DNA from 3 places in the Oceanobacillus sp. FSL W7-1293 genome. Region 2 is predicted to be linked to each of the others. Evidence: riboswitches for the same ligand, from Rfam matches in the RefSeq annotation. Region 2 holds a riboswitch; each other region holds the start of a gene.
The links. A riboswitch is a leader RNA that binds a small molecule or an ion and turns the genes downstream of it on or off. The one in region 2 is predicted to bind thiamine pyrophosphate.
Positions count from the first base shown of each region.

Region 1 (10,697 bases), 1.5 Mb from region 2:
TTAGTTTTTGATCTGCATAGATAACATCTGTTTTTCCGGTTATCACAATTGCAGTATCGTATTTCCTGCCAGCTTGTTCGGCAATTTCATCTACATTTCCTTCGCCGACAGAATCTACTCCGCGTGATTGGATGTTTGCATCGACCAAGGAAGCAATCTCACCTGCATTTCCTTTAATAACCGTCGGACGTACTTCTTGTAGAATCTTTTCGACCATATCTTTTCGAAAAGAAGTCGCAGCCACGCCAACGGGGTCCAGAACAACAGGAATTTCTTTTTCATTAGCGGCTTTGCCTGCTATAATCATTGCATCTGCTTCGCTTTCTAAGATAGTGCCGATGTTTAAGACAAGTGCATCGGAAACCTTTGCCATATCTGCAGCTTCCCTTATTTCCTTTGCCATGACAGGACTGCCGCCAAAAGCCAGCAGTCCATTTGCATTAAAGTTCATGACGACCTGGTTAGTTAAATGGTGAATAAGCGGTGTGTTATTTCTGGCTTGCTGAATAATATCAGGATTCATGCGTAACCTTCCTTTCTTTGATTTCCCGGATAGCCCAGTGATTTGTCGGGCCATTTCCTTTTCCAAGTTCAAAGGATTTCGAAATGGCAGCAGTAACAAATGCTTTTGCTTTTTTTACTGCTTCCGGAAGCGGATAGCCTCTCCCTAAATAAGCAGCAATCGCAGCAGCATAGGTGCAGCCTGTTCCATGCGTATTTTTGGTATCAATACGCTCTGCCGCATAGCTATGCATTTTTTTTCCATCATAAAGAAAATCAATTGCCTGTCCTTTTAAATGACCGCCTTTTATTAAGGCTGCATCTACATCGTATTCATGAACAAGGTATTCTGCTGCACCTTTCATATCTTCTTCCGTTGTAATAGATAGGCCAGTCAGGAATTCTGCCTCCGGAATATTCGGCGTTGCAACCGTTGTTAATGGAAGAAGGTATTGACGTAAAAAGCTTCGCCCCTCTTCATTGATCAATGAATCCCCGCTGGTAGCCACCATCACTGGGTCCATGACATAAGGTGCATCAACCTTCTCCAGTTTTTTTACGATTAATTCCATCATCTGCTTACTTGCAATCATTCCTGTTTTCACAGCATGGATGGGCATATCTTCTATCACTGCATCCAGCTGGTCCTCAATCATGGAGAGCGGCATATGCTCCACGGATCGGACTCCTGTCGTATTTTGGGCTACAACGGAAGTGATAACGGACATGCCATAGGTTTTTAACTCTTGAAACGTTTTTAAATCTGCTTGAATACCGGCACCACCGCTAGGGTCTGTACCGGCAATGGTTAATGCACAACGAACCTGACTCATAATAAAAATCCTCCTTGGATAGAATAATGTAAATTATTTTGTTAAAGAAAACTGCCGTGCCGGAAGACGACTGACTAACAGCCAGCCAATCAATGCACCAGAGACACTGCTTACAACAAATGGCGGAATAAAAGCAAATGCTCCCGCAGAGCTTCCCATAAGAAGATTGGCTATCGGAACTGCAAAGAAAGAGCCGATAATCCCGGTGCCAATAATTTCTCCAAGAGCTGCCATTGGATATTTTTGTGTTTTCTTATACAATACCCCAGCAACAAAAGCTCCAATCATTGCTCCAGGAAAAGCAACCAAGGTTCCTAGTCCTAAAAGGTTTCGGAGCAGGCTGATCATCAATGCGACAATGACTGCCGGACTCGGCCCGAGCATAATCCCGGCAATAACATTGATAGCGTGTTGAACAGGATAGGCTCTGGCAACTCCGGCAGGAAACCAGAGCAATTGTGATCCAATCGTTCCGATAGCAACAAGTACAGCCATCATTGTTAACAGGCGTGTGCGGTTTTTCAATCCCATCATCTCCTTCAAATTTAAGGGGAATGAAAAGGTAACTACTTTGTAAAAATAAAAAATCAGGCTTTATTGAGAAGCCTGATTTGGTATACTGAGAGTAATCATATGTTGATTGACTACTTCCCTACGCTGGTATTAGCCAGATCAGGTTTGTAAGAGTCGGAAAGTAAGCATGCTTCCCTCTCAGCCCGCGATGTTGGGCTCCCCTAGTAGTTGCTTTTCATTATTATCTTTGAATCTACTGTATCAAAGTTTCAACGGTTTGTCATGAAATAATCATTAGACTGCAAGCTCATATAAAGGATGTTATCAATAGAAAGAGGAATGAAACATGTTAAGAATAAATGGAATGGAATATCGTCAGGGAGACCAGACCTTATTTCCGAAAATAGATATAGAAGTAAAACCAGGAGAAATAAAGGCGATTCAATCCACTGTTAATATACGTGCGGTGTTGCTGCAGATGATTATTGGAAAAGAGAATGTGCGGAATGGATCGATTCAAATTCAGCACCAGACATTACAGGAGGATAGACAGAAATACGTTTCTTCTTTAGGGGTTTGCTGGTATGAAGAGGGCATTTATGAACGATTGAAGGTACAGGAATATTTGAAATTTATCGGCTCTTTATATCAAAGCAAGGCTTCTATAAAAGAAGTACTGTTGCAAATTCAACTGGAAGAAAAAGCAAGATTGAAAATGCATCAGCTCAACCGCTCTGAAAAGCGGCGTGTCCAGTTTGGCAGAATTTTAATGCAGGAAGCAGAGGTTGTGATTTTCGAAGAGCCTGAGGTCAATGTCGATTTAGAAACGAAACGGGTCCTCCATCAATTTGTCGAATTTCTGCAGAAACAGCACAAAGCGGTACTGATTTTAACAACAAGCACGGAGAGTGCTGTCACCATTGCGGATGCGGTCTACCGTTTAGATGAGCAAGGAATCCAGCAAATGGACGTGGAAACAGAGGAGAATGAACGTTTAACTTCCACTGAAACAGATGCAGCAGAAACAGTGGAAGAAGCGATTCAAGTAAAGCAAACTTTCCAGCTAAATAAAATCTCCGCAAAAGTAGAGGATAAAATTATTTTATTTGATCCGCAGGAGATTGATTATATCGAAAGTCAGGATGGACAATCCTATCTGTATACCCGAGGAGAGGGGTTCCCTACAGGTCTTACCTTAAAAGAATTGGAACAGCGGTTGTCTCATCAAGGATTCTTTCGCTGTCACCGCTCCTATATTGTGAATATTCAAAAAATAAGAGAAGTGATTACCTGGACAAGAAACAGCTACAGCTTATCTCTTGTAGATAAAAAAAGCTCTGAGGTTCCATTATCGAAATCAAAGTTGAACGAGCTGAAAGAATTATTAGGGGTAGAATAAGCATAATTCAATGTGATATATACTCCATTCATCGAAAATATACTGCACCATTGTTGAAAAGAAGCTATTCTGTAGTCACAGGCAACTTAACTGATACAGGAGGTTTCAGGGATGGAGAATATGATTGAAGTGATATCTTTAGAGAAGATTTTTGGTAAAAAGCAAGCATTAAACAATGTATCCTTTCAGGTGAAAAAAGGAGAGACATTTGGATTTTTAGGCCCGAGCGGTTCTGGGAAAACAACAACTATCAAAATCTTAACAGGGCAAATGAGACCGACAGCAGGGACAGCGAAGGTTTTTGGAGAACCTGTTTCTAAGTTAAATACACCGGAATATCGAAAACGCTTTGGAGTTGTGACGGATAATAGCGGTTTATATGCGCGGCTGACCATTTATGATAACTTAAAGCTGTATGCAGATTTATATGGTACGTCTTTACAACGAATCGATGAAGCGCTGGAAGCAGTTAATTTAGGTTCGGAGAAAAAAACACAGGTTGCTAAGCTGTCTAAAGGAATGACACAGCGCGTATTATTGGCAAGAACACTTTTGCATAAGCCTGAGTTATTATTTTTAGATGAGCCGACATCGGCATTAGACCCTGCGAACTCAAAACATATTCATAACGGTTTAAAAGAACTGAATCGACAGGGAACGACTATTTTTCTGACCACGCATGATATGGAGGAAGCAGATCATCTATGCAGCCAGGTAGCCTTTTTAAATAAAGGGGTTGTCCAGCTTTTAGATGAACCAAAACAGCTAAAAAAACAGTATCGGGAAGAGATTATTGGGATCGAACTGAAAGACGGACGAGAATTGGAGCTTCCACTCAAGCCATCAAGTGCTGAGGAAATTCAACAATATATTTCCCGGGAAATGGTGGAACGTATTTATACAAAGGAACCAACATTAGGAGATATCTTCGTTGAAGTAACTGGGAGGGAATTGGTATGACATTTTCTGTAAAACGATTTATGGCCATTTTTCAAAAGGATTTAAAAGATTTATATCGAAATATGTATGTTTCGTCCACTGCGCTGATGCCGCTTATCTTTGCCGTCATATATGGTCGAATGGATAATGTAACGATAGAGATGCATTTGTTTGTCATCAGCATGTCGCTTGCGTTAGTTGGTACTTTCCTGCAGTGTGCGATGATAGCAGAAGAAAAAGAGAAGAATACGTTGCGCGGCCTGATGCTTTCCCCAGCAACATTGACTGAAATTTTGTCAGGTAAAAGCACAGTAACGATTCTGATTACCGTGATTGTAACGGGGATCAGTATGTTTATCATGGATTTTTCTTTCACCGGCAGAATCGGTTTAATGGCTGGAATTGTTCTGTCCCTGATTTTCTTTATTGCTTTAGGTACCTGGATGGGCTTAATCACGAGAAGCGTGTTAGAAGCATCGGTATATATCCTGCCTGTAATGTTTATATTTGGGATGGGAAATATGTTTATTATGTTTGCGGAGCAATATGCTTTCTTGCAAATATTAGAATATACACCAGGGCTCCAGCTGCAGGAAATTGTAGAGTTGGAAGATGCAGGAGCTGGGTTTGGTGAATTATGGAAGCCCTTTGCCATTATTGGTGCATGGGCTATAGCGATGGTAGTGTTGGCTGCCGTTACATTTAAGAAGCGAATGATGGATTAACCGGGTTATGAAAGATGAAGTAAATATGTTTCAAATAATAAAGTCATTTGAAGAGCGAGAGGAGTTCTTCACTAATGGCTTTTTCTTTTTATGATTGGAAAATCCTCCAAACTCCCGGCCTTAAAGGAAGGTCGGGAGTTTGGAGGATTACCAGCTTCTTACTTATACAATTGCCCGAATAAAATCTTCATTCGCTTTTACTTCTACATCATCCGTTACAATAAGGTCTGTGAACTTATCTGTGTTCGTGACAATAACAGGGGTTGTTACATCAAATCCTGCTTCTTTGATTTTTTCAATATCAAAGCGGATTAGCGTGTCGCCTTGTTTCACAGTATCTCCTTGCTTCACCAGCGCTTCAAAGTGTTTTCCTTCTAGCTGTACCGTGTCTAAACCAACATGAATCAAAATCTCGGCCTGATGTTCCGATGTAATTCCAACAGCATGATGGGTTGGGAAAATAGCGGAAATCTCGCCATTCACTGGAGATATTACTTCGCCGACTGTCGGCTCAATTGCAGCTCCCTTGCCCATTGCTTCCGAAGAAAAGGCCGGATCGTTTACATCGCTTAAAGGTTTGACGATACCTGTTAATGGGCTTGCGATAGATTCTTGTTCGATTAATTGTTCTGTATTTTGTGTTGACTCTGTTTTTGCAGGTGTATCCTGCTCTTTTTCGTTGCCAGATGTTTTTTTATCTTTTACTTCAAACCCGAAAACTAATGTTAATACCAGTCCAATCGCAAATGCAATTAATGCTCCTACTAAGTACGCTCCAATAGGCGAAAATGCTGGTATCGATAAGAAACTAGGGAATGCAAATGCAACTGCTACAGATCCCAGCATGCCATTGATGGCACCGCCAATAATACCGCCAGCGAGTAAATAAATAATGGTTTTTCGATAGCGCAGAATGAGGCCGTAAAGGATTGGCTCTGTTACACCGCCGAGAGCGCCAGGAAGCATAGTTGAACCGGCAAGTCCTTTTAATGTTCTATCCTTGGCACGGATCAAAATTCCAAGAGCGATACCAATTTGTGCAAAAACCGCCGTTCCAAACATTGGTGTTAACGGATCTCCGCCAGTTGCCAGATTTTGAATGGAAATTGGCACAATCCCCCAGTGCAAGCCGAATAGCGTTAGGAAGGACCAAGCTCCACCTAAAACTGCCCCAGTTAATAATCCGCTTCGTTCAATAAGGAATTCGATACCTGCTGCAATACCGTCCCCTACATAAGTTCCAAATGGTCCGAAAATCAATACAGCTAGTGGAACAGCAATGGTTAATGACAGCATAGGAACTAAGAACATTTGTAAATCTTTATGAATAATCTTCCTTAGGCCTTTATCAAGTAAAGCATAAATTAAAATGGCAATAAAGATAGGAAATACCGTAGAAGAATAGTCTACTACAATGGCTGGTATTCCTAAAAAGGATGCATTACTGTCAATTAAACCAGTTAAATTAGGCTCTAATAATGCCGCCGCAATGGATGCGCCTACATAAGGGTTGGCGCCCAAACGCTTAGAGAGGGTAAAACCTATAAAAATAGGAAGAAAATAAAATATGGCATTTCCGGCAGCTGATAAAATCAAATAGGTGCTGCTTTCTTCACTGAGTGCCCCTGTCATCGTTAATACGATTAACAAAGCCTTCAACATACCTGCTCCGGCAAGCGCTCCTAATAAAGGAGAAAACGTTCCCGATATCACATCAAAAACCTGCGCTACCCAATTCGCTTTTTCGCCGTCATCATTACTATCATCCTGCTTATTATCAATATTTGTATTTTTGGCAACTTCTTTATACACCTCAGATACATGCGGGCCGATAACGACTTGGTATTGTCCGCCGCTCTGGACAACACTAAGTATTCCGTCCATTTCCTCAAGTACCTGTTTGTTTGCTTTCTTGTTATCTCTGAGTTGAAATCTTAATCGTGTGGCACAGTGGACGACATTTTTAATATTCTTATCGCCGCCAACGTTTTCCACGATGTCTTTTGCCAGTTTTTCGTAACTCATTTGTATTCCTCCTTGTATATTTTAGAATGTAACGTTCGATAAAAAGCTGCGTACATCTTATATAGTTTGGACGTCTTCTCCTGCTTCTATGTGAAAGGTAAGTTATATCCAATAAAAAAACCTGACAAAATAAAGTGCACGAATCGTGCTTTATCTTGTCAGGTTATGCCCTCTAAAGGTTACATTCCTTTAAATCATGTATGCGGTTTTAATTTTTATAACATTGATAATATATCAAAGGAGGGAGAAGAAGTCAACTGACTGAATCGGGAAATTATACAGGTATATTTAGGGCGCAGCAGTACGTTTTTGGGATTGTATATTTACAAGGGAGTAATTATTGTTAGAAATAAATAAAACAGATGTATAATTTAAAATAAAAGATACATTTTGTCTTCTCCACGCTTAGAAAGCCATCGAAGAAAATGTAAAAATAATAAAAGCAGGTGCTGTCATGAACATAGAAATGAGAAATGGAACGCTCGAGGATGTTGAAGGTATGATGCAAATAATTAACCGTGCCAGAAATAAACTGGCTGCATCTGGATCACCACAGTGGTCTGATGAAGATACGCCGAAAGAGGAAGACATAAGAAGGGAGGTAGAAAAAGGAAATAATTATCTATTTACGATAAATGAGCAGATTATCGGTACAGCAATCATAACGAATGAAGAAGAGCCGGCTTATTCCTCCATAAGATATGGGGATTGGGATACATCACAGGAGGATAACTATGCGACCATTCATAAATTCGCTATTAACCCTGACATTAACGGGAAGGGCTACGGAAAAATGTTTATGAAGCTGCTGCTGTTTATGTGTGAAGAAAAGGGTATCAAGGAAATCCGGATCGATACACATCCAAAAAATCGGGCAATGCAGCATGTTATTCTGTCTGCGGGGTTTAAGTTCAAGGGAATCATCCAGCTTCCTTTTGAGAATGGAGAGAGGTATGCGTACCAATTATTTTTAACGTGATATAAATCGATATTTTTATCGAGAAGAACCATCCGTAAAACTCTCCCTGAGTGAAGTTTCGTTTTATAGAAAACACATACCAAAGGAAGGATGGATAAGAAAATCTAAAAAGAGTTGAGCAGTCTAATACACAGTTGAAGGAATATCCTGAATTTGCTATATTTATTTTAATTGAGCAAAGAAGGGGACGTAGCAGTGGAAGAAAAAAAGGAAGAACATCAGTCAGCATTTCAAACTGATTCTCGTTATGCAATCGTTGCAGGATGGCTTATTATTCCGGCAATTATGATTTTGTTCAGTATCATTTCGGTAGTATTACTTGTCATCGCTGTCAATCCTGCTTCTTTAGGGACTTACAGTTTAGTTGTATACATAACAAGCATCATTCTGTTTTTCTTTTATCTATTTATCATTTATACATGGATCAAAAGGAAACAAATATTACCAAAGCTAATGATAACAGCTTATAGTATCAATATTTTATCGAACATACCTGCTATATTTGTAGAAGGAGAAATGCCCGGGGGCGCTATCTTAATTAACCTTATTTGGATTGGCTATTTTATCAGATCTAAACGAGTCAAGGCAACGTTTACCCAATGATGTGATTCTAGCAGCAAAGTGTGCATAGAATGTCCGCGTTGCTGCTAGGATGTTGTGGTTTAGTAAACGGAAAAATTAAACCAGAGGAAGGGGAAAGAAATGACCTTACAGCAATTAAAATATGTGATTGAAGTAGCCAGAAGCCGTTCGATTTCCAAAGCAGCCCAAGCTTTATTTATCAGCCAGCCGAGCTTATCCAATGCGTTAAAGGAATTGGAAAAGGAAATCGGCGTCAAAATATTCTCGCGTACAAACAAAGGAATCCACGTGACCAAAGAAGGGTCTGAGTTTTTAGGCTATGCCAGACAGGTTTTAGAACAGGCGGAATTGCTGGAAAACCGTTATTCTAACAATGCAGCGCCGCAGCATCATTTTGCTGTATCTGCGCAGCACTATGCTTTTGCGGTTAGTGCCTTTGTACGCCTGTTAAAAGATTATGACCGGGACGAATATGATTTTACATTTCGGGAAACAAGGACGTATGAAATTATCGAGGATGTTAAAAATTTAAACAGTGAAATCGGGATTATGTATATCAACGATTTTAATGAGCAGATTATCCGTAAATTTTTAAGAGAAGGAAATTTAGCCTTTCACCGTTTATTTGAGGCAACACCCCATGTGTTTATCAGCGGGGATAATCCATTGGCGAAGAAAGCGTATGTGACGCTGGAGGATTTGGAGCCGTATCCTTATTTGCTGTATGAGCAAGGGGATTATAATTCATTTTATTTTTCAGAGGAGATTTTAAGCACGCTGACCCGACCGAAAAATATTCATGTCCGCGACCGGGCAACGATGTTTAATCTGCTGATTGGCCTGAATGGTTATACGATATCGACGGGAGTTATCAGTCAGAGGCTGAATGGAGATAATATTATTGCGGTTCCGTTGAAGGTTGATGAAGTCATTCATGTTGGCTATATCGTTCATAAAGATATTGAGCTCAGCCCAATGGCGCAAACCTATATTGCCTATTTACAGTCCAGTATTGAAGAAGAAAGACAAAGTTTGCCGTAGCCCTTGATATAGTTAAAAGCTATATCGAACGATAGATTTTAGGTGTTATCTGATATCGGGATCTCTGTGATAGACTAATCTCAACCAATGAAACGAAGGAGAGATTCGTAATGACAGTAGCGAGCAAAGAGGGCGTACGTGCAGAAACACCATTCCGATTTGATAATGTGGGAAGCTTCCTGAGACCGGAAAAATTAAAGGAAGCCCGTGAAGCTTTTGCAAAAGGAAGTATTTCTGATCAGGCTTTAAAAGCTGTAGAAGATGAGGCGATTAAGGATTTAATCCAGAAGCAGAAAGATGTCGGCTTAAAAGCAATTACAGACGGAGAATTCCGTCGTTCCTGGTGGCATCTTGACTTTATGTGGGGACTGCAGGGGGTAGAGAAGCAGGATATTAAAAAGGGCTATCAATTTCAAGGCGAAGAAACACGTGCAGAAACAGCCCGTTTAACTGGAAAAATCAGCGGAGAAAATCATCCGTTTGTCGAGCATTTCCAATTTATACAGCAATTTGCCGATGAGGAAGCCGTGGCAAGACAGACCATTCCTGCTCCGGCACAATTTTTAGCAGAGCTGCAACGCCCGGAAAATGTAGAAATAACCAATCAGCTTTATCCGAATCAGAATGAATTGGCAGAAGATATTGCAGCGGCATATCGTACCGTTATCCAAGATTTATATGAAGCAGGGTGCAGAAACTTGCAAGTAGATGACTGTACATGGGGAATGCTTGTTGATGAAAATTATTGGGCAAGCCGTCATGATGGAGCAAATGTAGAAGATATCGGAACGCTTTATGTGAATTTAAATAATAAAGCGATTGAAAACCATCCAGAGGATTTAATCATTACAACACATGTTTGTCGCGGAAACTATCATTCTACATGGGCTTCTTCAGGTGCTTATGACACCATTGCTAAAATTCTATTTGCGCAAGAAAAAGTAAAAGCATATTATTTAGAGTTTGATACCGAGCGTGCCGGCGGATTTGAATCTCTCGTTAATGTTAGTGACGATAAGCTTGTGGTATTGGGATTATTCTCTTCCAAGCTTCCGGAGCTGGAGGATAAAGCCCAAATCAAGAAACGTATTGAAGAAGCTTCGAAATATGTGCCGATTGAGCGTTTATGTGTCAGTCCACAATGCGGTTTTGCTTCAACG
Region 1 is NZ_CP150212.1:941,579-952,275, forward strand. It holds gene thiM (hydroxyethylthiazole kinase) at 1-523, opposite strand, end outside; gene thiD (bifunctional hydroxymethylpyrimidine kinase/phosphomethylpyrimidine kinase) at 513-1,334, opposite strand; gene thiW (energy coupling factor transporter S component ThiW) at 1,368-1,832, opposite strand; TPP riboswitch at 1,967-2,080, opposite strand; gene MKY65_RS04660 (LytTR family transcriptional regulator DNA-binding domain-containing protein) at 2,194-3,246, shown strand; gene MKY65_RS04665 (ABC transporter ATP-binding protein) at 3,358-4,206, shown strand; gene MKY65_RS04670 (ABC transporter permease) at 4,203-4,910, shown strand; gene MKY65_RS04675 (beta-glucoside-specific PTS transporter subunit IIABC) at 5,073-6,935, opposite strand; gene MKY65_RS04680 (GNAT family protein) at 7,390-7,914, shown strand; gene MKY65_RS04685 (DUF2569 family protein) at 8,110-8,517, shown strand; gene MKY65_RS04690 (LysR family transcriptional regulator) at 8,617-9,537, shown strand; gene MKY65_RS04695 (5-methyltetrahydropteroyltriglutamate--homocysteine S-methyltransferase) at 9,648-10,697, shown strand, end outside.
Region 1: it holds a riboswitch for thiamine pyrophosphate, as region 2 does, so the genes downstream of both, thiW (energy coupling factor transporter S component ThiW) here and tenA (thiaminase II) in region 2, are expected to answer to the same signal.

Region 2 (10,697 bases):
CCCGTGACCCGCTGGATACTGTTTAATTTCGACGGGCTCTGCACCAATAAACGATTAATTCGATCATTTGCTGTTAAGACCACCCTGCGCTTTTCAACAGCTCCGAGACGTTGAAGATAAGACTGTATTTCTTTTAGTACAGGCTGCTCTTTATCCATATGCTTATCTTGATATAACAGGTGAGTCAGCATGAGTTCCAGCCATTCCAAGCTCCACTCCGGAATTTGTTTTTTCTTCAAGCCCATTATCGGAAGCGGCTTTATCCAGGCCGTACTTTCCACTTCCTTTAAGAAAATAAGCATACTGGAAAAATAGGCCGCCTCCGACAGGATTTCTTCTGCATATGTATCCGGATCCGTAATCCATGGATGTGCTTCCACTTTAACAATAAGTGCCGTGTTATGACGTATGGATTGTTGAAACGCTAGGATCTGGCTTCGAAATTGATTAATTTCCTCCTGCTCCTCATGAGGGGGGTTGGATATCCAGACATAATCTTGAAACGGAGCTAGCTCTGCTTCTCGTACCAGCTCTGCTATGCTTATTTCAGCATCAATCTCGCCGCACAGCTCCAAATAGCGGTTCCATTCCTGGATGGATACATCATATGGCGGAGTAGCTGTCAAAGCCACAATAGCTGGATTAGTAAGTTTTTCTCTAAAAGAAACAGAAGAACGCCACCATGCAGTGCGTAAATGATGCGCCTCGTCCAGTACCAATGTCTTTACATGGGAAGCAAGCTTTTCCTGTACCTCTTCCTCCTGATCAGTCATCCATTGATGAAACCCTTGATAGGTTGCAACTGTGACCAAAGCCTTTTCCTTTAGATCTGTTGTAATCCATTCCGGCTGATCACCGCCCTGATAAAATAATTCTACAAAACGGGTCACCCATTGGTCGCGGATGGCGATGGTCGGTGCCAGTATTAAAGCGGGCTGATTAAAACGCAGCATCATCTCCAGCCCGATAACTGTTTTTCCTGAACCAGGAGGGGCTACTAAATGTAAATGACGTTTGTTCAGATAGATGCCCATATCATCTATAATAGCTTGTTGATAAGATCTCCATGAATATTTTAATTGTATACGTTCAGGAAAGCTGTCCATATCTGTCTCCCCATTTCCTTGCTCTCTATTCTATATTATCATCATGATCAGTGAAAGGAGATACGCTTATAATTGGCATTTCCATCGTTTATCCCACTGTCACATCTTTTTATTCACATTATACGATTCAAGTGGAGAATCTGTCTATTGCTGCAATATTGAGTAATCATTTACTATTCTTTGTTCGTATCTATTTTGGTATTTTTGCTTATTTAATGACTAGTTATACGAATGTTAATACGTGTTTTCATAGCTTAATATAATAACTTATAACATATTCTTATATACGAAAAAGCAACCAGCCTAAATGAGATTCATAGGCGGTTGCTTTCTTTGCGTTAAATCGCGATAAGGTTTTTAACATAAAGTAAATCTGTCATCTAGTTCCTAAGCTTAATAGGTCCACACTTTAGCTGGAAGTTCTTGTACTCCAAATTTCAGTGCATCGTCTAAATCTTCCTTATAAATATCCAGGTGGCCATTTGTAATAGCACTCCCCCGGTCTTCGCACACGTAAGTTTCATCCAACTCTGGGATATGTATTTTCGTGCCAAAAGGAAGAGACTGCGGACATGCAATTGTCCTTCCTTCTTCTACTTCTTCACCAGATGCTGTGATACCATAGGCAGGATCACCAGGTTCTTTACCAGTAGATTCAGGACCAGCTGTATAAGCGGTAACCGTAAAAGAAGCTCCATTTTCATCTGGTATTGTTATTGTTTGACCGGCTTCAATATAAGCGGAGTCCGATATAGATGGATTTGCCGCAATGACAGCATTAACGTCTACCTGATAGTTTTGTGCGATTCGATACACATTGTCTCCTGGTTGTACTTCATGATACTGCTCCGCAGATGCGGTCCCTGCAAAGAACACGAATCCAACCAAAGCAAGAAAAATTGAAAAAATATACTTGATAATAACACCTTCCTCTCCAATATGATAGTAACTATCTTCCCCTCTTCTTAGCTTATAAACTTAAATTCTATCTATTTAATCTAATTGTAATAAAAATGAAAAAATTGAAATATATTTTATTCCATTGATTATTTTCCCAGGGATGAGAATGCAGCTAAATCATTTGCGTAAACGTTTAATCAGTTAATTACTTTTTCATACCACAATAGTACCTTTTCTGTTTGTAATGCAAAGGTAAATAGTTCAATAAAGTAAACGGAGTTAAAAAGAAAGCGATAAATAATTCACAAATACTCGAATTATTTATCGCAGGAAATTATCATTATCAAATGCTTTTAAGCGTGATTCATGATCGTATTGTAATCAGTTTGATAAGTCTGACCCTCAGTTTTAACTTCTTGTTTTAATTTCAAGATAAGGAAATGATATGGCATCCAATAATTTTGTACCGTTTTTTCTTATCAATCAGTTATATTCTATGTATGAGTGTAGTAATTAACCTTTCATTTACAAAAGAGAAGGAATCTCTATCAAGTCTCTATATGTTGGTTTGAGGGGGTAACACAATGAGTCATCTGATACATTCACAGAACAATTTTGATAGAGAAACCTTATTCCTTATCGATAATGATAATCATTATCACTTGAATTGTCAATACATAATTGCAATATTATTTATTTGAAGAAACAGATTCATTCATTATAAAACAATATCCTACTGGTTAATTACGATTAAATCAAATGATGATGGCGGACATAGAACGGAGAAATAATAATCCTCTGCAGAGTCCCACTGCTTATGCCAGGCCTCATCCGCATACCCCTCTCTTACATTACTCCTATAACGGCAAACCGCTGGTAACACATCCACTAGAACCTTAAAATCAACAACATCAGAGAGTTCTGACAGCGAGCTATAAATTTCATCAAGAATAATGACCTTTGAAGGCGCGTCCGTTACGGAAGATGGTGTCAGACCGGTTCCCGTAGAAAAAGAGAAAAGATGATATTGAACGCTCTCCCCTGCTATAAGCGGTAACGTAGATTTTCCTGCGCCACTCCCTCCGTCCAGCGACACCACTAAAGGATTGGTTCGTCCTTTCAGGCGTATATTTATAGCAGATACTATTTGGAGGGTAGCTTCCTTTGTTAATTGATTATTTTTCACGATTATCCCTCCTCTGGATTAGACGCAAGTTTAAATTCACTATCTACAAGTATTCATTTCTTTGGAATAAATGCTTTTTAAACTAAATTTTCTACTTCGACATGTTTGCAGCTTGCCATTACGCACATTGTAACATAAGAAATTTTGATTACATTGTGTTTTCAACAAAATTGCGCAGTTGGTATAATAAATAACCTTTCCCTTCCAGCAAAAAAAGAACCCTCAATAAATGAGAGCTCTTTAACCTTGAACGAATAAACTGGACTCATTAAAAAATTTGAAGCCGTTCTGTTCCTTCTTATCGGCTGCTCACTTTTTTACTTTCCGAAAGCCAGCCTTCAAAAGTGTAGGACATTTCCCAAAAATGAAGTTCATATTCTTTTGCAATAATAAATTGTTCTTTTACCTTTTCTTTTTCCTGGTCATTCATATCTTCAACTAAAGTGTTTAGTAAATTAATCATTTCGCTTGTTGAATCTTGAAACCAGTCACTTGCATACATTTTAATCCAGTTACGATAAATTTCCGGCTCCGGTGCTGCATGTTCATTTACTTTTCCGATATCCGCATATAACCAGTAGCATGGCAGTATGGCAGCGACAGTATGTGCTAGATTTCCAGACATGGTTGCTCGATATAAATGCGAAGTATAGGCATAGGCAGTTGGCGCTGGTTTGAAATTATCTATATCTGCTTGAGTAATATTTAAAATCTCAGCGTGTTCCTTATGCACGGTCAGTTCGGCTTCTGCTGTAAAGCGTGCTTTATCAGCTAAAAGAGCAGTCAGTTTAAAATCCTCAGCCTGGGATGCTGCAATCGCGTGGATCTTTCCGTAATGTTTTAAATAGTAAATATCTTGTAATATATAATACTTAAATGTTTCCAGCGGTAAATCTCCCTTCACAATTCCTTGCACAAATGGGTGATTTAAACTCTGCTCCCAGCTTTCTTTTGTTGCAGCACGTAATTCATCCGTAAATTTCATAAAAAAAACCTCCTCTAATCTTTTTTCTAAAGACTCGTAGAAGGAAGTATCTGCATACAAAAACATACACACGTAAAAACAACGCATGGTTTGTCTGCTTATTCTACTTCCCTCCGCTGGCCTTAACCAGATCAGGTTCTAAGGGTGCTAAATATACATTTATCTCAGCCGTCACGGCGCCCCTAGCAGAAAATTTAAATGTATTCGATTGTCTATTATGGTAGCAGAACAAATTTTTAAGTCAAGTCTTTTTAGTTTATAAAAAAATCAGCAAAGAAATAATCAAATCTATTAAAAAATAGGTTTCCAAAAAGCTAAAAAAACTAGTGTGTTTCACTCGTTAACATGGATAAATCATTATCTTAATGCTAGTATCCTTCTGATTTACAGCGGTTTCTACAGCTTCTTTGATATCATCCAAACGATATTTATGGGTAATTACATCTTCGAGACCAAGGTCCTGACTGCCAATTGCCTGAATTGCTGTCGGATAACTGTTTGCATAGCGAAAAACACCGTGAATGTCGTATTCTGAATCGACGATATGGGTAATATCTACAGGTATTTCTGAGGACGCAGGTAATCCGACTAATACAACCCTTCCTCCCCGTTTCGTAATTGTCAGTGCATCCTGTACTGCCCGGTTATTACCAGAAGTTTCAACAGCGATATCCAAACCGCTGCCAGCTGTTGCCTTTTCTATCTCCTCATGAATATTATCTTGTGTTGGATCAAATACCTTTGTCGCGCCAAATTTCTTCGCTAATTCTCTGCGATATGGTACCACGTCAGAGCAATAGATTTCGTTCACTCCGAATATTTTCGCAGCCTTGATCGCTAACAGTCCAATAGGTCCTAAACCGGTAATCAACATTTTATCATTGGGATGAACTTTTCCGCGCTGCATCGCATGAATGCCTACAGAAAGCGGTTCAATTAAAGCCCCTTCTTCATAGCTCATTTGATCCGGTATCTTAAAGGCAAAATCACTGCGAATCGTGATATATTCAGACCATGCTCCGTCAACTGGCGGGGTTGCCATAAATTGTACCTCAGGGCAGAGATTATATCGGCCTGATTTACAATATTCACAAGTTCCGCATACAACACCCGGTTCGACAGCTACACGATCGCCTGCTGCCAGATTCTCGACCTGACTGCCAGCTTTAACAATATCACCTGCTAATTCATGCCCTAAAATGAGTGGTTCTTCTACGACATAACGTCCGATTTTGCCATGTTCGTAGTAGTGTACATCAGAGCCGCATATGCCAATACACTGAACTTTGATTAATACTTCATTTTCCTTTGGTTCTGGTATATTAATTTCCTTAACCTCAATATCCAATGGCTTATTCAGAACTGCTGCCTTCATCTTTTTCATTCCACTACACCTCTTTGATATGTATTGTTTTGCCAAGCGTATAAATACGTCATCCTATACTATTTTGGAAAAATAGAGAGCTATAATTTTTTAAGAATATATTCTTCATTGTAACATGCGTGTTGATATACGATAAATAAACGTGCGGTCTTTCTCTTTTTATGGAATACAATGTGCTAATAAGCTCTTACCCTATTCTCTTAGAACAGCTTCTCAATGTAAGGCATTCCATTTCCTCCAAAATTAAAACACTATCTTTGTTCGAGATAGTGTTAATAAGAAGATAGCAGGTATCATTTAAATTCAATTTTTCTTGCTTATTATTTAGTATACAAGTGAGAAAGCAGCTTTCTGTTTTTCTCATCAAATTTTGAGTTGTGAGAAGAGACATAAATCTCATTATAGGCATCCGGCTTCATATACAGCTTTGCTTGATTCACTGTATTCGCTGCATCATTGTACGCGCCGGCAATTAAGTGCACCTTTCCATCGAATGAAAGAATATCACCGGCAGCATATAAACCAGCTATGTTCGTTTCAGCTTTTCCGGATCCTTTTACGAAAAAGTCCTGTTCAAGTTCTACTTTCAACGGACTTTCTTTAATAAATTTCAGCTCTCTGTCAAATCCATGATTAATGATTAAATCGTCCACTTCAAAACGAACTTTTTCCCCGGTTTTTTGGTTTTTCGTCAAGATTTCTTTGACATGATGACCTTCTTCGTCTGCAAGCAATTTTTCTATTTTTGTATTTTTATAGATATGGACAGAGGAGGCTTCCAGATGAGCGATATGCGCTTCCATCGCTTTGAATTCCTCCCCTCGATAAACCAATGATACCTGTTCCGCAATGGGCTCTAATTCGGTAGCCCAGTCAATGGCCGTATCTCCTCCGCCGGAAACAATCACTTTCTTATCTTTAAACCTGTCAAGGCTCTGTACTGTGTAATGAAGATTGCTTACCTCGAAACGGTCCGCTCCCTCTATATCCAATTTAATTGGTTCCAGAATACCTCCGCCAGTTGCCAAAATAACCGTTCGGCTAACGTATTTATGTCCTGTATGGGTTGTCACCACAAAACAATCTTCCATATTCTTTTCAAGTTTTTCCACTTTTTCATTTAAAATAACTTCCGGGTTAAATGTACGTGCCTGCGCTTCCATTTGCTCTATCAATTGAGCGCCGGTAATCGGTGTTAGTCCTCCTATATCCCAAATCATTTTTTCAGGATAGATATGAACCTTCCCTCCGAGGTTTGGTTTAAATTCGATAATGCGGGCAGATAGATCGCGCATCCCGCAATAAAAGGCCGCATACAATCCAGCCGGGCCACCGCCTATAATGGTTACATCTTTGCATTCTGTCATCGTCTAACAACCTTCCATAAGTTAAATTTTCTGTATTCTTTTTTTAATATTCGTGAGGATTCACACCAGATCGATAAAAAACACACGCTAAAATATTGGATAATATCTAGAATGATGCGCAAATTGGGAGATGAAAAATGTCTTCAATTACTTCAATTCGCGAACGCCTTAGTTGGACCTGGGACTGCGTTTACTCGTCCCATCAAAACCGCTAGATAAAGAAATCCTACTATTTAATGATAATGATAATCATTATCATTATAAATGTCAATGTGTCTTTTTTTATTTCTATCTTTTCGTTCCTGATTAAGCTACTTAAAAAACCGGTAAAAGTCATCTCATACACAGCAAAAAAGTCTTGTACCTAAAGGATTCTGCCGGTGCAGCTCTCTTTTTTAGTACAAGACTTCAAATTTCTTTCTATGAAAACAGCTATACTAATAAACCTCAAACTCATATTCATCGGATACGCTTATTGCATTGCAGAATATTAACATAAGATTTCAACCTTCTCTGTTGACTTTCGGTATTTCCTTTGTTTCACTCGCTTCTTCATCACTTATGATGCCTTCTGCTGATTTTTTAAATGAAGTCAGTGTTTTCCCTAAGGCAGAACCAATTTCAGGCAGTTTTTGGGGACCAAAAATGATCAAAGCCAGAATAATAATCAGAATCAAGCCTGGGATACCGATATTGGAAAGCCCCATCCTGTTCCCTCCTCTTTTATTCTATCATTAAACATGCTGGCTGTTTTTACTCACTTGGACCAATTGGCCTCCCTCATCGAGAAATTTAATAATCCCTTCCGCAGCCCGATATGCCAGTGCCCCTACCGTGCCAGTCGGGTTGTAGCCGCCATTATGGGCGAAAGCAGAAGCACCGACAACAAATAGATTATCGACCTCCCACATTTGTGAATAGTTATTTACTGCAGAGGTTTCTGGGTCAGCACCCATAATGACACCGCCCGTATTATGGGTTGTCTGGTATGGGACGATATCATAATGTTCGCTGATTTCTCTGACGTCCACGTGATCGGCACCCATTTCTTTTAGAATCTCTCCGGCTTTTTCCGAAAGATAGCGATGTAAGTTCCGGTCCTGCTCTGTAAAATCGTACGTTAACTTCAATAAAGGATTACCATATGCATCTTTATAGTTTTCATCCAAGCTTAAATAATTGTTGCGATGCGGCATGGAAGCTCCTTGTGCACCAACAGAAAGAGATCGATTAAAATAATGCAGTGACTGCTCTTTAAAATCCTTACCCCATGATGGCGTGCCCTTAGGAACTGGATTGCTTTCAATTGGCCGGCGTCCTGTTTGTGTAATTGATAAGGAACCGCCATGAATGAAATCTAAAGCTTTATGATCGAAATTATCTCCATTGTAATCATCTACGGTAGCCCCAAGCGAGCCTGCTCCCATAAAAGTGTTAAACTTCTCGTTTTCAAAGAAGCCCGTTGCGCCACCCCCGATTTGATAGCAATAATTCTTCCCGATGACGCCTTTTCCAGTTTCCGGATTATAAGGCTTGCCAATTTCTGATTGAAGCAGTAAACGCGTATTGTTTAATACATAGCTTGTCAAAATGACCACATCTGCAGGTTGTTCAAACTCCTCTCCCGTTTGCACATCGACATAACGGACACCGGTTGCCTTCCCATCATTATGAAGTACCTCGACCACGTTGGAGTCAGGCCGCAATTCAAAGTTTCCTGTTTTTTTTGCAGTAGGGAGAACGGTGATATTCGGGCTTGACTTTGCTCCGTACTCACAACCAAATCTCTCACAGAAACCGCAATACTGACAAGCATTGATTGTTTCCCCATCCGGATTTTCATATGCCTCCGATAAATTTGCGGACGCCATCTGGATAGGATGAAGATTTAAATTCTTAGCAGCTTTTTTAAAGCGATCCAAGATGGGAGTGCTTTTCATTGGGCCTGTCGGATAATCGTTCTTCCGAGGAGCTCCCATTGGATTCTCTTCTCCGCTGATGCCAGTAGTTTGTTCAAATTTATAAAAATAAGGCTCTAGCTCATCATAAGTGATGCCCCAGTCCTGTAATGTATAATCGTCGCTCAGCTTGTCCTTTCCATATTTTTTATCTGTTTCCGATTTGATTTCCAAGTCATATGGCAAAAAACGCCACGTATGTCCATTCCAATGATCACCAGCACCGCCGACACCTTCTCCTAGAAGAAATGAACCTAATTGTCTCATGGGCAGTGCATGTTCATCCCGTTTATTCCGAAATGTGATGGTTTCTTTCGAGGTATCCTGCATCAGCCCATAACGGACAGCGTAACGGTATTCATCATGAACCATATGAAAATCTTCTGTTCCTCTGTCACCGCCTCGTTCCAGACCAACGACTTTATATCCTTCCTTTGTCAACTCTGCGGCAATAATACCGCCTGTCCAGCCAACCCCAACAGTGACAACATCTACCTTGTCCAATTTCTTTGCCATATCAACAGCCTCCTCATCGTATTACAAATGATCGTTTAATGCTTTTGGTTCCATCTCTATAAAGCTTTCATCCTCAATTTTATCGGTATAACTCATTTGACTGCCTGGATATTCCTTCATTTTCCAACCGCGCATTTTATCATTCCCGCCATATAAAGGATCAGCATAAGCACCTGCGAGTGTTGATGCACGCAGCATTTTGAAAAACTCAGAGGACGCAACCCCTTTTAATTTTACTTCGTCATTTTCAAATTTTTGCAATATTTTATCCTGCTGTTCTCCTTCCAAATCTATAAAAGACTCCTTATAATCATTTTGGCTTTCCTGCTCTAATGCACGAATTCCCTGCATAAAGATTTCATGACGTTTTAATGCAGACTGATAGCCTTGAAAAGGGGTTCCCTTACGAAAGGGACCTTGCATATATTCTTTATCATTATTTCCATATGCTCCTGCTAACTGATGATCAATAAAATAGGGAACTCCAAGAGCTAACGCGCCAGGTCCATTATCATCTTCTGGAAATATACGCTCCGTCGCTGCACCAAGCGTATTAAAATCAGCATGTCTTGTGAAATACATTAATGCCTGGTTGAAATTCTCCTCTTCTTTTACAGTAGGTGCAGCTGGCTGTTTCGTTCCACTCCCACCAAAGCTTGCTCCAAACACAGATCCTATCAAACCGCCGCCGATAAGACCTCCTGCTACATACCCGGAATTCTTTACAAATTTTCTGCGTGACATCTTAGAACCTTTTGACTCTTCAGCCATTTTACTCCCGCCTTTCTAAAACAATTAAAATGTTACAACTAGAATGTAAAAAAACTCATTTTGAGTGAGTTATCAAGATGGGAAAGGAATGATTCTGCTTTGGATACGTTCTAAAACTTCCTGCTTTGCGTACCCTTTCTTTATTTCAAGTTTATTTTTCTATGTTCTCTCTATACGTTTTGATACTTTCACTAGTTTTTAGTTCGTTATTACATCTATATGTTTTCTCTGATGGTCATATACCTTGTAAGTCAAAAAATACGAAGATTGGTTTGTTGTTATTTCTAATATTCTATGGCAATCAGGTCATCTCTAAACAGTCAATTCAATTAAATATATAGATAACTTCTTTTACTCCATTTGGTTTCTTAAAAGGAACAATGTTTAATTAAAGTGCCTGCTTCTCAAAAAAGAAACTTTGGATTTACGATGATTTTAGTAACCAAATGAATACAGACTTATCGTTTGAACTACGCAATATAGATTTATTTTCCGGAAAATACTTCAGCTGCGATGAAGCGCTG
Region 2 is NZ_CP150212.1:2,424,734-2,435,430, reverse strand. It holds gene MKY65_RS11935 (DEAD/DEAH box helicase family protein) at 1-1,106, opposite strand, end outside; gene MKY65_RS11930 (LysM peptidoglycan-binding domain-containing protein) at 1,500-1,982, opposite strand; gene MKY65_RS11925 (hypothetical protein) at 2,740-3,192, opposite strand; gene tenA (thiaminase II) at 3,491-4,177, opposite strand; TPP riboswitch at 4,269-4,371, opposite strand; gene MKY65_RS11915 (NAD(P)-dependent alcohol dehydrogenase) at 4,518-5,561, opposite strand; gene MKY65_RS11910 (NAD(P)/FAD-dependent oxidoreductase) at 5,882-6,928, opposite strand; gene MKY65_RS11905 (twin-arginine translocase TatA/TatE family subunit) at 7,432-7,635, opposite strand; gene MKY65_RS11900 (GMC family oxidoreductase) at 7,663-9,402, opposite strand; gene MKY65_RS11895 (gluconate 2-dehydrogenase subunit 3 family protein) at 9,424-10,173, opposite strand.

Region 3 (10,697 bases), 330 kb from region 2:
CATACTTCCTTCTGATGCTTGTTTGAATAAAGCATTCACTTCTTCTATCGTAACATCTTCTTCAATATCAATTACTAAATCTACCAATGATACATTAGGTGTCGGTACACGCAAGGCCATTCCATGTAATTTACCCTTCGTCTGAGGCAACACTTCCGCAAGCGCTTTAGCAGCCCCGGTCGTGGTCGGAATAATAGACTGCGTACAGCTTCTTGCCCGGCGTAAATCTTTATGCGGATTATCGATATTTTTTTGATCATTTGTATATGCATGAACGGTTGTCATTAATCCATTCTTTATTGTAAAGTGGTCATCGATTACTTTGACCACAGGAGCTAAACAATTGGTTGTACAAGAGGCATTTGAGATAACATCATCTAATTCTGGGTTGTAATCACTTTCATTTACACCGATGACGATTGTTTTATCAACTTCTTTTCCAGGAGCGGTGATGACTACTTTTTTTGCTCCAGCCTGTAAATGCCGTCCTGCTGCTTCTTTTGTGTTAAATTTGCCAGTTGCTTCGATAACAACGTCAATCCCAAGGTCTTCCCATGGTAATTTTTCCGGTTCTCTGAAATTCACCAAAAGAACTTCCTTCCGATTAACAATCAATTTGTTCGGCAGCGCTTGCACTTCTCCGTTAAAGGGACCGTGAACACTATCATATTTAATTAAGTGAGCAAGCGTTTCTGAAGGATAGCTCGCATTAATGGCAACAACTTCTAAATGTTCCTCTTCCATTGCTTGACGAAAGACCATTCTACCAATTCGACCAAAACCTGTAATTGCAATACGCGTTTTTTCCATAAGCACTATCTTCCTCCCGAAAATGTTATACTTTTTATATTTTGTTGTAATTAGTATAACACATATAAGCGAAAGTGTGTCATTAAATATTAAAATGTTTCACACATTTTTTGAATACCCTCTATAAGGAACAACTGGATGTCCATTTAAACAGGTGACGTACATATTTTGGCCTTCGCAAAGATTTTACTGACTTTTTTCCAGAAACCATTTTCAGCTTTTCTTTTTCAGCCACAAGAAAATCACTTGGTCTTTAAAATACTGGTATTCTTGCTTTTCCCGCAGGAGTCGTCTTTCCTCCGCTCCCATCTTTGAAAAAAATATGTTTCATTTACTTTCTTTCAAAGAAAAGAAGCTGTTTCTAGCGACGGGTTTGATAGGGCGAGTAATCGCAGTCCCAAATTTAGCTCTGTTTGCACCTGTCAGCTTGCCAGTCAGCAAGTCTTCTTTAAAGGAGATGAACTAGGGGCCCATGAAAAGCGATGTGTATTTCTGGGGCCTAAGATTACTCACCCATGAAACCCGTCGGAGCAGCTATACTCAGCATTTTTATAAACATTTTTTTCTGCCATACAAAAGACACTATCTGAACGGTGTAAATTATAGTTCAGATAGTGTCTTTTTACTCACCTATTCCATTACTTCCCATTTTTTCAACAAATCGTATAACTGCCTTTGGCTTTCTTCCACGGAATGATTATTATCAATTACTTCATCAGCTAGCTTTGCCTTCTCCGCTAATGGCATCTGTGATTTAATCCGATTCATTGCTTCCTGTTCATGAAGCTGATTTCTTTCCATTAAACGTTTTAACTGTGTTGATTCATTTACAAACACAACCAATGTTTTATCTGCTAAAGAAGACAGCTTGCCTTCAAACAGCAGAGGAATATCCAGCACAATGCATTTTTCTCCCTGTTCTAAATACGCTTCTTTTTTCGTCAGCATCCGTTCGCGGACTGCCGGGTGAACAATGTGGTTTAATTGTTGTCTTTTTTCCTTATCTGAAAAAATAATAGATCCCAGCTTCGGCCGGTCAATCGACCCGTCTGGACTTAATATGTCTTTGCCAAACACCTCGATAACCTGTTTATAAGATGCTTCCCCTGGTTCAACAACCTCTCTCGCTATCACATCTGCATCAATTACGGGGATACCTAATGCTGTAAACATTTTCGCTACCGTGCTTTTCCCGCTGGCAATTCCTCCGGTCAATCCAATCACTAAACTCATAAAACATTCACCTTTTTTTGCGGCTGGCAATGAAGACATAGATGCGTCCCCCGTCCGCCAACCTTCATTTTTATAATTTCTTCTCCGCAGGTTTTACATGGCTTCTTATCTTGACCGTAAACATATAAAACCTGTTGAAACATTCCCATATTCCCTTGGCTGTCTACGTAGCTTCGGATGGTTGTCCCGCCAGCTTTCACAGCTTCTTGAAGTGTTTCAATGGCTGCAGAACGAATAGCAGACACTTCTTTTTTTGTCAGTTCACTGCATTTTGTTAACGGATGGATCCCGGAACGGAATAACGTCTCGTCAACATAAATATTTCCAAGTCCCGTCACCAGATTTTGATCCAAAAGCGCCGTTTTAATATATCGGGATGATTTTTTCAGCTTTTCATAAAAATAATCCGCCGTAAATGCTTCTTCAAACGGCTCAGGACCAAGTGCAGCCAAAGGGGCCTGCGTGAACTCACTCCCTTTGGCCAATAAATGCATGGTTCCAAACTTACGAACATCGTTATAACGCAATGTCTCCCCATTCTTTAAATGGAAGATAACATGCGTATGCTTTTCTATCTTCTCTCCCGGCTGATGCAGCCGATATTTTCCTTCCATTCTTAAATGGGATACAAGCACATATTCATCTAAATAAAAAAGCAGAAACTTCCCTTTTCTTTTTATTTGTTGAAAGGTTTGTCCTTCCAGAAGATGCTTGAATATCTCCGCATCATCCGGCTGTTTTATTATATTTGCCCAAAGAACATCTACTTTTTCAATCGTCTTTCCTTGAACAAGCAATTTTAACGTCTCTTTAATGGTTTCTACTTCTGGTAATTCCGGCATTTTCCCTTCCCCTTACTTCGCGTCAAACCAGCTTTCTCCATAAGAATAATCGACCTTCAGCGGAACAGAAATCTCTACCGTCTTCTCCATCATTTCCGGAACGATTTCCTTTAAGATTTCAATCTCGTCTTCCGGTGCTTCTAAAATCAATTCATCATGGACCTGTAATAAAAGCTTGGCCTGCAGTTTTTCTTGTTTCATTCGATGGTCTAAATCAATCATTGCTTTTTTGATCACATCCGCTGCACTTCCCTGAATAGGTGTATTCATCGCTGTTCTTTCCGCAAAACTGCGTACATTAAAGTTCCTGCTTGTAATATCAGGCAAGTAACGGCGACGGTTCATCAGTGTGGATACATAGCCTTTTTGCTTTGCTTCAACAACAATGTCATCCATATATTCTTTAACACTTGGATAGCTCTTAAAATACCGTTCGATGAATTGTTTCGCTTCTTTCCGCGTAATCCCTAAGTTCTGGGATAGTCCATAATCACTGATTCCATATACAATCCCAAAGTTAACAGCCTTTGCCTGCCGGCGCATACCCGAGGTGACTTCGTCTCTCTCGACATGAAATACATCCATTGCTGTCTGTGTATGAATATCCAAATCATTTTTAAAGGCAGCAATCAATTTCTCATCCCCTGCAATATGGGCAAGTACCCGTAATTCGATTTGCGAATAATCGGCCGCAAACATTTTCCAGCCTTCTCGAGATGGAACGAACGCCTGCCGTATCTTTCTGCCTTCCTCCAGACGAATAGGGATATTTTGCAAATTGGGATCAACTGAGCTCAATCTGCCTGTCTGTGTTAAAGCCTGATTAAAGCGTGTATGAATCTTATGCGTATCTTTACGGACCACCTTTTGCAAGCCTTCAATATAGGTTGATTGCAGCTTCCCTAACTGACGGTACAAAAGTAATTTAGGAATTATTTCGTGCTGATCTGCCAGCTGTTCCAAAACATCTGCTGCCGTAGAGTAACCAGTCTTTGTCTTCTTGATTACAGGAAGCCCTAAATCTTCAAATAACACCGGCCCGAGCTGCTTCGGTGAGTTCAGATTAAATTCCTTGCCAGCCAATTCATATACTTCTTTTTCTAAATTGCTAAGCCTTTCTTTTAAATCGTCTCCCATTTCTTTCAGCCGGTCCACATCTACTAAAACACCCTGATGCTCCATCTCAGCAAGAATCAAAGCAAGTGGCATTTCCAGTTCTTTTAATAACTTCGCCTGTTCATTGTCCTCTAATTCCTTCTCCATCGCCGGATATAATTCAAGCAGTGCATTTGTCTTTCGAATCACATGTTCACTGAGAATCGCTTCTTCCGGAACCTTTTGTTTCGCACCTTTTCCATAAACCTCTTCATCAAAGGATACGTCATATTTTCCTTTTCTGCTTGCAATAGCAGGTATGTCATGGCTGTTTTCAGCAGGATTGATTAAATAAGAAGCAAGCAACGCATCAAACACAATTCCTTCTATTTGTATATCATTCCGTAATAAAGCAACTTTTGTCCGCTTGGCATCAAATACGATTTTCTTTTTTTGATGGTCCTGTGCCCATTTTTTGAAAATAGGAGATTCCATCGCAATCGAAGTAGGGATAAAGCTTTTTTTATTTGCATTGACAATGCCCACGCCTTCTATCTGTGCAGTATGATAATTTTCACCTAACATCTCTACTACGAATACATCTTCCTCAGAAAAAAGGTCTTCCGTTATTTCTTCCACGATGTCATAATTTATCTCTTTATGCTCTATTGTCTCTTCTTCCGTTTCCTCAGATCCGGTTAGACGCGTCAACAGAGATTGGAAGCCTAAATCCATAAACATTTGACGGACGGAAGCGGCAGAATAGCCTTCATAAATGACATCATCCAGACTGACCTCAATTGGCGAGTCCCGATTAATTGTTGCTAAATCTTTACTCATTACCGCATCATCTTGGTGGTTTGTTAAATTTTCTTTAAGCTTTTTCCCGCTTACCTCGTCCAGATTCTCGTAAACCTTCTCTAACGTATGAAATTGCGTTAACAGCTTCGTAGCTGTTTTTTCGCCGACACCCGGCACTCCCGGGATATTGTCTGAGCTGTCTCCCATCAGTCCTTTTAAATCAGTAATCTGTTCAGGCGTTACCTGCATTTTCTCAAGAAGATAAGACGGTGTATATTTTTCAATTTCACTGATTCCTTTTTTGGTTACGCTGACCGTCACGTGATCCGATACAAGCTGCAATAAATCTTTGTCGCCAGAAATAACGGTTACTTCCCAGTCATTATCATCTGCCTGTTTTGATAATGTGCCAATGATATCATCTGCTTCATACTGATCTAACTGGTAATGCTTGATGTCAAAAGCATCCAGCAGCTCTTTTAAGACTGGAAATTGTTCAGAAAGCTCTGAAGGTGTTTTTTGACGCCCTCCTTTATACTCTTTATAGGTTTGATGGCGGAATGTTGTTTTCCCGGCATCGAAGGCCACGAGCATATGCGTTGGCTTCTCTTCCTCTAAAATACGGAGCAGCATCGTAGTAAATCCGTAAACGGCATTCGTATAGACGCCTTTTTCGTTATTCAATAATGGCAGAGCAAAAAAAGCACGGTAAATAATACTGTTGCCATCCATTAGAATTAGCTTTTTGGTCATAATTCCGTCTCCTTTATCTATCAACTGTTTAAGTAACTTTATTTTATCATGTTTGGAGAAAACTGCATAATACACACGTTCTTATTACATAGTTTTTCCAATCTTTACACGTCGCATAACCAATTAAACTCGTATCTTTATTACATCGATATCTTTCAGAACTAAAAGCGCAATGGTCTTCGGTAGAGCGAGTAATCGCAAAAGCTTTTCGATGGGACGAGTAATCGCAGCAATGTTGTCAGGTTAGTGCTACCGCTGCGGAAAAACACTACGCTTTCCATGGGCTTGCGCTCAGCCTCCTCAAAAAAAAGAAGTTCGCTTTTTTTCTGCGGGGTCTTCACCCTGCGCTTTCCCATAGGAGTCTACGTGTTTTTCCTCCGCTAGATAGGTTTTACTACTAGCTGTATCAAAATTAATAAAATTCATTAACCTGACAACATTGGTAATCGCAGCCCCAGTCCTGTTGAAGCCCTTCAGAAAAAAAGCCATCACTATGGCGCTAGTGATGACTTACTCTTTCGGAATATATACATGAACAGCAGTTCCTTCGTTCACTTCACTTTCTACAACAATTTCTCCTTGGTGGACCTCTATAATATGCTTCACAATAGCAAGCCCCAGACCAGTGCCTCCTGTATTCCGGCTCCTGTCCTTATCGACTCTGTAAAAACGCTCAAATATTCTTGAGATGGCTTTTTGTTCGATCCCAATTCCTGTATCTGTAATCGAAAAATGAACCTGACCCTTTTCTTCAGATACATTTAGATTGACGGTTCCTCCTGCCGGCGTATAGTTGATTGCATTATCTACCAGGTTGATAATCACCTGCTTCAATTTTTCAGCATCCGCATTTACACTAATATCAGAAGAAACAGTTGCTTTAAAATGCAGTTCTTTTTTCTCTGCCTTTTTTTCTAAAGTTGGCAGGACTGCATCTATCATCTGTTTAACATTAAAATCTTCTTTTTCTAATTGAAAGCCTTCCCTTTCTAAACGGGAAAGTTCTAATAAATCCTCTATCAGTAATTGTAAGCGGTGACTCTCCTTATAAATAATCTCAATAAATTCTTCTGCTGCTTTTTCATCATGCTGTTTCTCCTTTAGCGTTTCTGCAAACCCCCGGATAGAAGTTATTGGTGTACGCAGCTCGTGAGAAACATTGGCAACAAAATCTTTGCGCATTTTTTCTAAACGCTTTAATTCCGTAATATCATATATAACGAGGACAGCACCCTTAATCATATTATGCTCATTAAAAATAGGAGCTGCAATCACTTCCATATAGTTTTTAGTCAGACCGCGCTTATTTTTAAATTGTTCTTTGACAGGCTGTTCATACAGAAATGTTTTTTGGATAACGTCGTGCATTGCCTCGTTTTCAAATACTTCATAATATAAATGACCGCGATATTGTTTCTCTTTTCCTTGGAACATTTCCGTGAATCCTCGATTCACCAGATGAACGTATCCTTTTTCATCAATCAGTGCAAGCCCGTTTTTCATATTATCAATAATAGAAGTTAATTGCTCTGCATGCATTTGTTCCTGAATCGTAATTTCATTCATATTTCGCGCTAATTTATTGATATTTTTGCTTAACTGCTCCATTTCTTCACTATTGCTGTTATTAAAACGGGCAGAATAATTTCCTTTAATCATTTCATTTACTGTTTTTGAAGCTTTGTTAAGCGGTCTTGTGTATTTATTGTAGAATTGCATAAATATGATGGAAATCACTAAAAATTCCACTAAAATAATTGCTGCGATAAATATCCAGTTTCCTTGAGCTTGTACCATTAACCAGCCTGATAAAACCAGGACAATCGTGATACCAAGTATATTCGGAAACAAGGGTTTCGAAAATAATATTTGCATTTAAACCGGCTCCTCCAATTTATAACCTAATCCGCGGACTGTTTTTATATAAACAGGCTTTTTGGAATTTGGTTCAATTTTATCCCGCAGATGACTCACATGAACATCTACAATTCGCGTATCTCCAACAAAATCATAATCCCACACACTGCTGAGTAATTGATCTCTGGAGATAACCTTTCCCTTATGTTTAGCCAAATAATACAGCAGTTCAAACTCTTTTCGTGTAAAAGTAATTAATTCTTCTTTCATTTCTGCTTCATAGCGTTCCGGATAAATCGTTAAATCCTTTATCCGGAGTGCTTGATAATGATTCTCCAGCGGCCGCTGCGCTCTTCTGATAATAGCTTTCACGCGGGCAACTACTTCTTTCGGACTGAACGGCTTTGTCAGATAGTCATCTGCACCAAGCTCCAGACCGAGAATTTTATCTATTTCTTCATCTTTTGCAGTAAGCATCAATATAGGCGTATCAATATCATTCTTTCTTAATTTCCGGCATACTTCTATTCCATCCAGTTTTGGAAGCATTAAATCTAAGATAATTAATTCATAGCTGTCTGCAGTTGCTTTTTGATAAGCTTCTTCTCCATCGTATGCTACCTCTGTCGTAAATCCGGCATTCTCCATATTATATTTTAATAAAGTAACAATTGATTGCTCGTCATCCACAATTAGAATCTGTTTTCCCACTTAGAAAATCCCCCTTATTCATATATACGTTCTCTTAGACAAAAATTCCTTCTTTTAAAGCTCCCTTTTTTTGTTAGATGAAGATGTAAGAATGTATCTTTATATATTTTATTTTCTTTATTCTACCATTATTCACGTTCAACGCCTATTCCATAAGTAAATGTTAATAAAACTTAACAAAACTATCCAAATAAAAATAATGGTTTAAGAAAAACCTGAAGCAAGATGTGCTACAGGTTTTTGTGTGAGGGAGTTTTCTTTTGTTATACTTTTCCAACTAATGTTCTCGGCTGTTTATAAAACAGGAGGAACACAATAACAAGACTTAAAATAAAGGATGGAACCATATAAGATGAATTATATATTAATGAATAAAGCCACGCCGGCTGTCCTTCGACGGCTGAACCAAAGAAAACCATTCCGGCAATATAATGACATATAAAACGAGCAGCCGATCCCAGAAATACGCCAATTAAAATATAGACAAAGGATCTCTTTACCTGCTTGTTTTTCATGCTTTCGATAACCTGCTTCGAAAACACCCCGGCAAGCCCTACTACTGTAAAAGCTAATCCATACTCAATGATTCCCTGCACGGGATGCAGGATATAAGCTGTACCAGTTGCCACCTGTAATACTCCCCAAAGAAAACCAGATAACAAACCGCCTTTCAGACCCCAGCGAAAGGCTACAATGAAGACAGGAATCATTGCAAAAGAAACGGAGCCTCCTTGCGGCCAAAGCTTAAATCCTAACGGTAAAATATCCAGCAGTAATGCAAGTGCCGTAAAAATAGCTACTTCTACTAAAAATAGTGTTTTATTCTTCAATCGTCTCTCCCCCTTTTACATCGAACAATCTTTTTTAGACCACAAAAAAGCAATGCCAAGGGAGTCTTCTTGATGGCGGTATTCTTTAAAAAAATACATTTTAAAAGAATACCTTAAACTCCACTCACACATTGCTTTTATATCCATCAAAAAGTCCACAATCCCTACGCCAGCGCTAACTGACAGGTTCAAAGGGTCAGAACACAGAAAATGTCCACTCTCAGCCAAAGGCTCCCCTTGCAGGCTTTTTTTATTCACTTTTTTGTATAGGCTTAGTATAAATCACTTTCTAAAAAACCGCAATAGCCTCTTTTACTTTTCAACTCTCTTCGCTAACTCTAAAAATTCCCGCACATCCTGTTTACAGATTTCGATGGCATTTTCCCAAAACTCAGGCTTGGTCAAATCTACTTGCAAATGCTTTTCAGCAAGCTCTTCTACGGTCATTCTGCCGGTATCCCTTAATAAAGCAGTATATTTTGCCTCAAAATCTCCTTTATAATCCTTTGCATAAGCATAAATTCCCTGGCTGAATAAATAACCAAATGTATACGGGAAGTTATAAAATGGCACACCAGTAATATGAAAATGCAGTTTGGAAGCCCAGAAATGCGGATCATATTCAGACAGGCTTCCGCAGTAAGCTTCTTTCTGTGCTTCCACCATAAGTTCATTTAACCGTTCCGTACTGACCATACCTTGTTTGCGTTCTTCATAGAATTGTTTCTCGAATAAAAAGCGTGCATGGATGTTCATGAAGAAAGCCACACTTCGCGATACTTTATCCTCTAACAGCGTTAATTTTTCTTCATCTGTCGCCGCCATTTTCACCGATGCATCTGCTACGATCATTTCTGCAAAGGTCGAAGCAGTTTCCGCAACATTCATTGCATAGCCTTGATTCAAACCGTTCATATCGTTCATCACATACTGGTGATAACCATGTCCCAACTCATGAGCCAGGGTAGCTATATTAGAAGGCGTTCCGGAGTACGTCATAAAAATACGAGTTTGTTCACTGAGCGGAAAGCTTGTACAGAATCCTCCCGGACGTTTTCCTGCACGGTCCTCCGCTTCAATCCAGCGTTTTTCAAACGCCATTTGTGCGAAATCCGCCATTTTGGGACTGAAGCTGCGGAATTGCTCTACAATAAAAGCAGCTCCTTCATCATAGCTTTTCTTTTCCATTTTTGATTGAATCGGAGCATTTACATCGAAAATGCTTAATTTATCCAAATTTAACAGAGAAGCCTTTTGATGTAAGTAGTCTGCAAACAGGGATTTATGCTTTTCAATCGCTCCCCACATTGTATTTAATGTTTCTTCCTTCATTCGATTTTTTGCTAACGGCTCTTTTAAGACATGGTCCCATCCATAATGTTTATAGGTTTGCAGGCGAAATCCAGCCATGTGATTTAATGTCTGCCCAAATAAGTCCTCATTCGCTTTCCAGGCATTACTTATTCGCCGGAAAACATATTCTCTCTGCTCACGGTCAGGTGTCGACAGCTTATTAGCAGCTTGTCCAACAGAGTATTGTTGAACTTTTCCGTCCTCTTCTATATCAATTTTCATATTGCCGACTATTGTTTCATACATTTGGTTCCATGCATGGTACCCGTCTATTGCTAAATCACCGATTAAAATTTCTTCATTTTTAGATAATTGTTCACGTGCCCGCTCTCTTCTTTCTGTTAAAATAAATTGAAGCGGTTTTATCATTTCCCTTTCCAGCAACAGGTTCCAATTCGCTTCGGTCACTGCT
Region 3 is NZ_CP150212.1:2,753,989-2,764,685, forward strand. It holds gene MKY65_RS13555 (glyceraldehyde-3-phosphate dehydrogenase) at 1-810, opposite strand, end outside; gene coaE (dephospho-CoA kinase) at 1,441-2,043, opposite strand; gene mutM (DNA-formamidopyrimidine glycosylase) at 2,040-2,885, opposite strand; gene polA (DNA polymerase I) at 2,898-5,534, opposite strand; gene MKY65_RS13575 (ATP-binding protein) at 6,045-7,409, opposite strand; gene MKY65_RS13580 (response regulator transcription factor) at 7,410-8,102, opposite strand; gene thiT (energy-coupled thiamine transporter ThiT) at 8,366-8,932, opposite strand; TPP riboswitch at 9,076-9,180, opposite strand; gene MKY65_RS13590 (M3 family oligoendopeptidase) at 9,245-10,697, opposite strand, start outside.
Region 3: it holds a riboswitch for thiamine pyrophosphate, as region 2 does, so the genes downstream of both, thiT (energy-coupled thiamine transporter ThiT) here and tenA (thiaminase II) in region 2, are expected to answer to the same signal.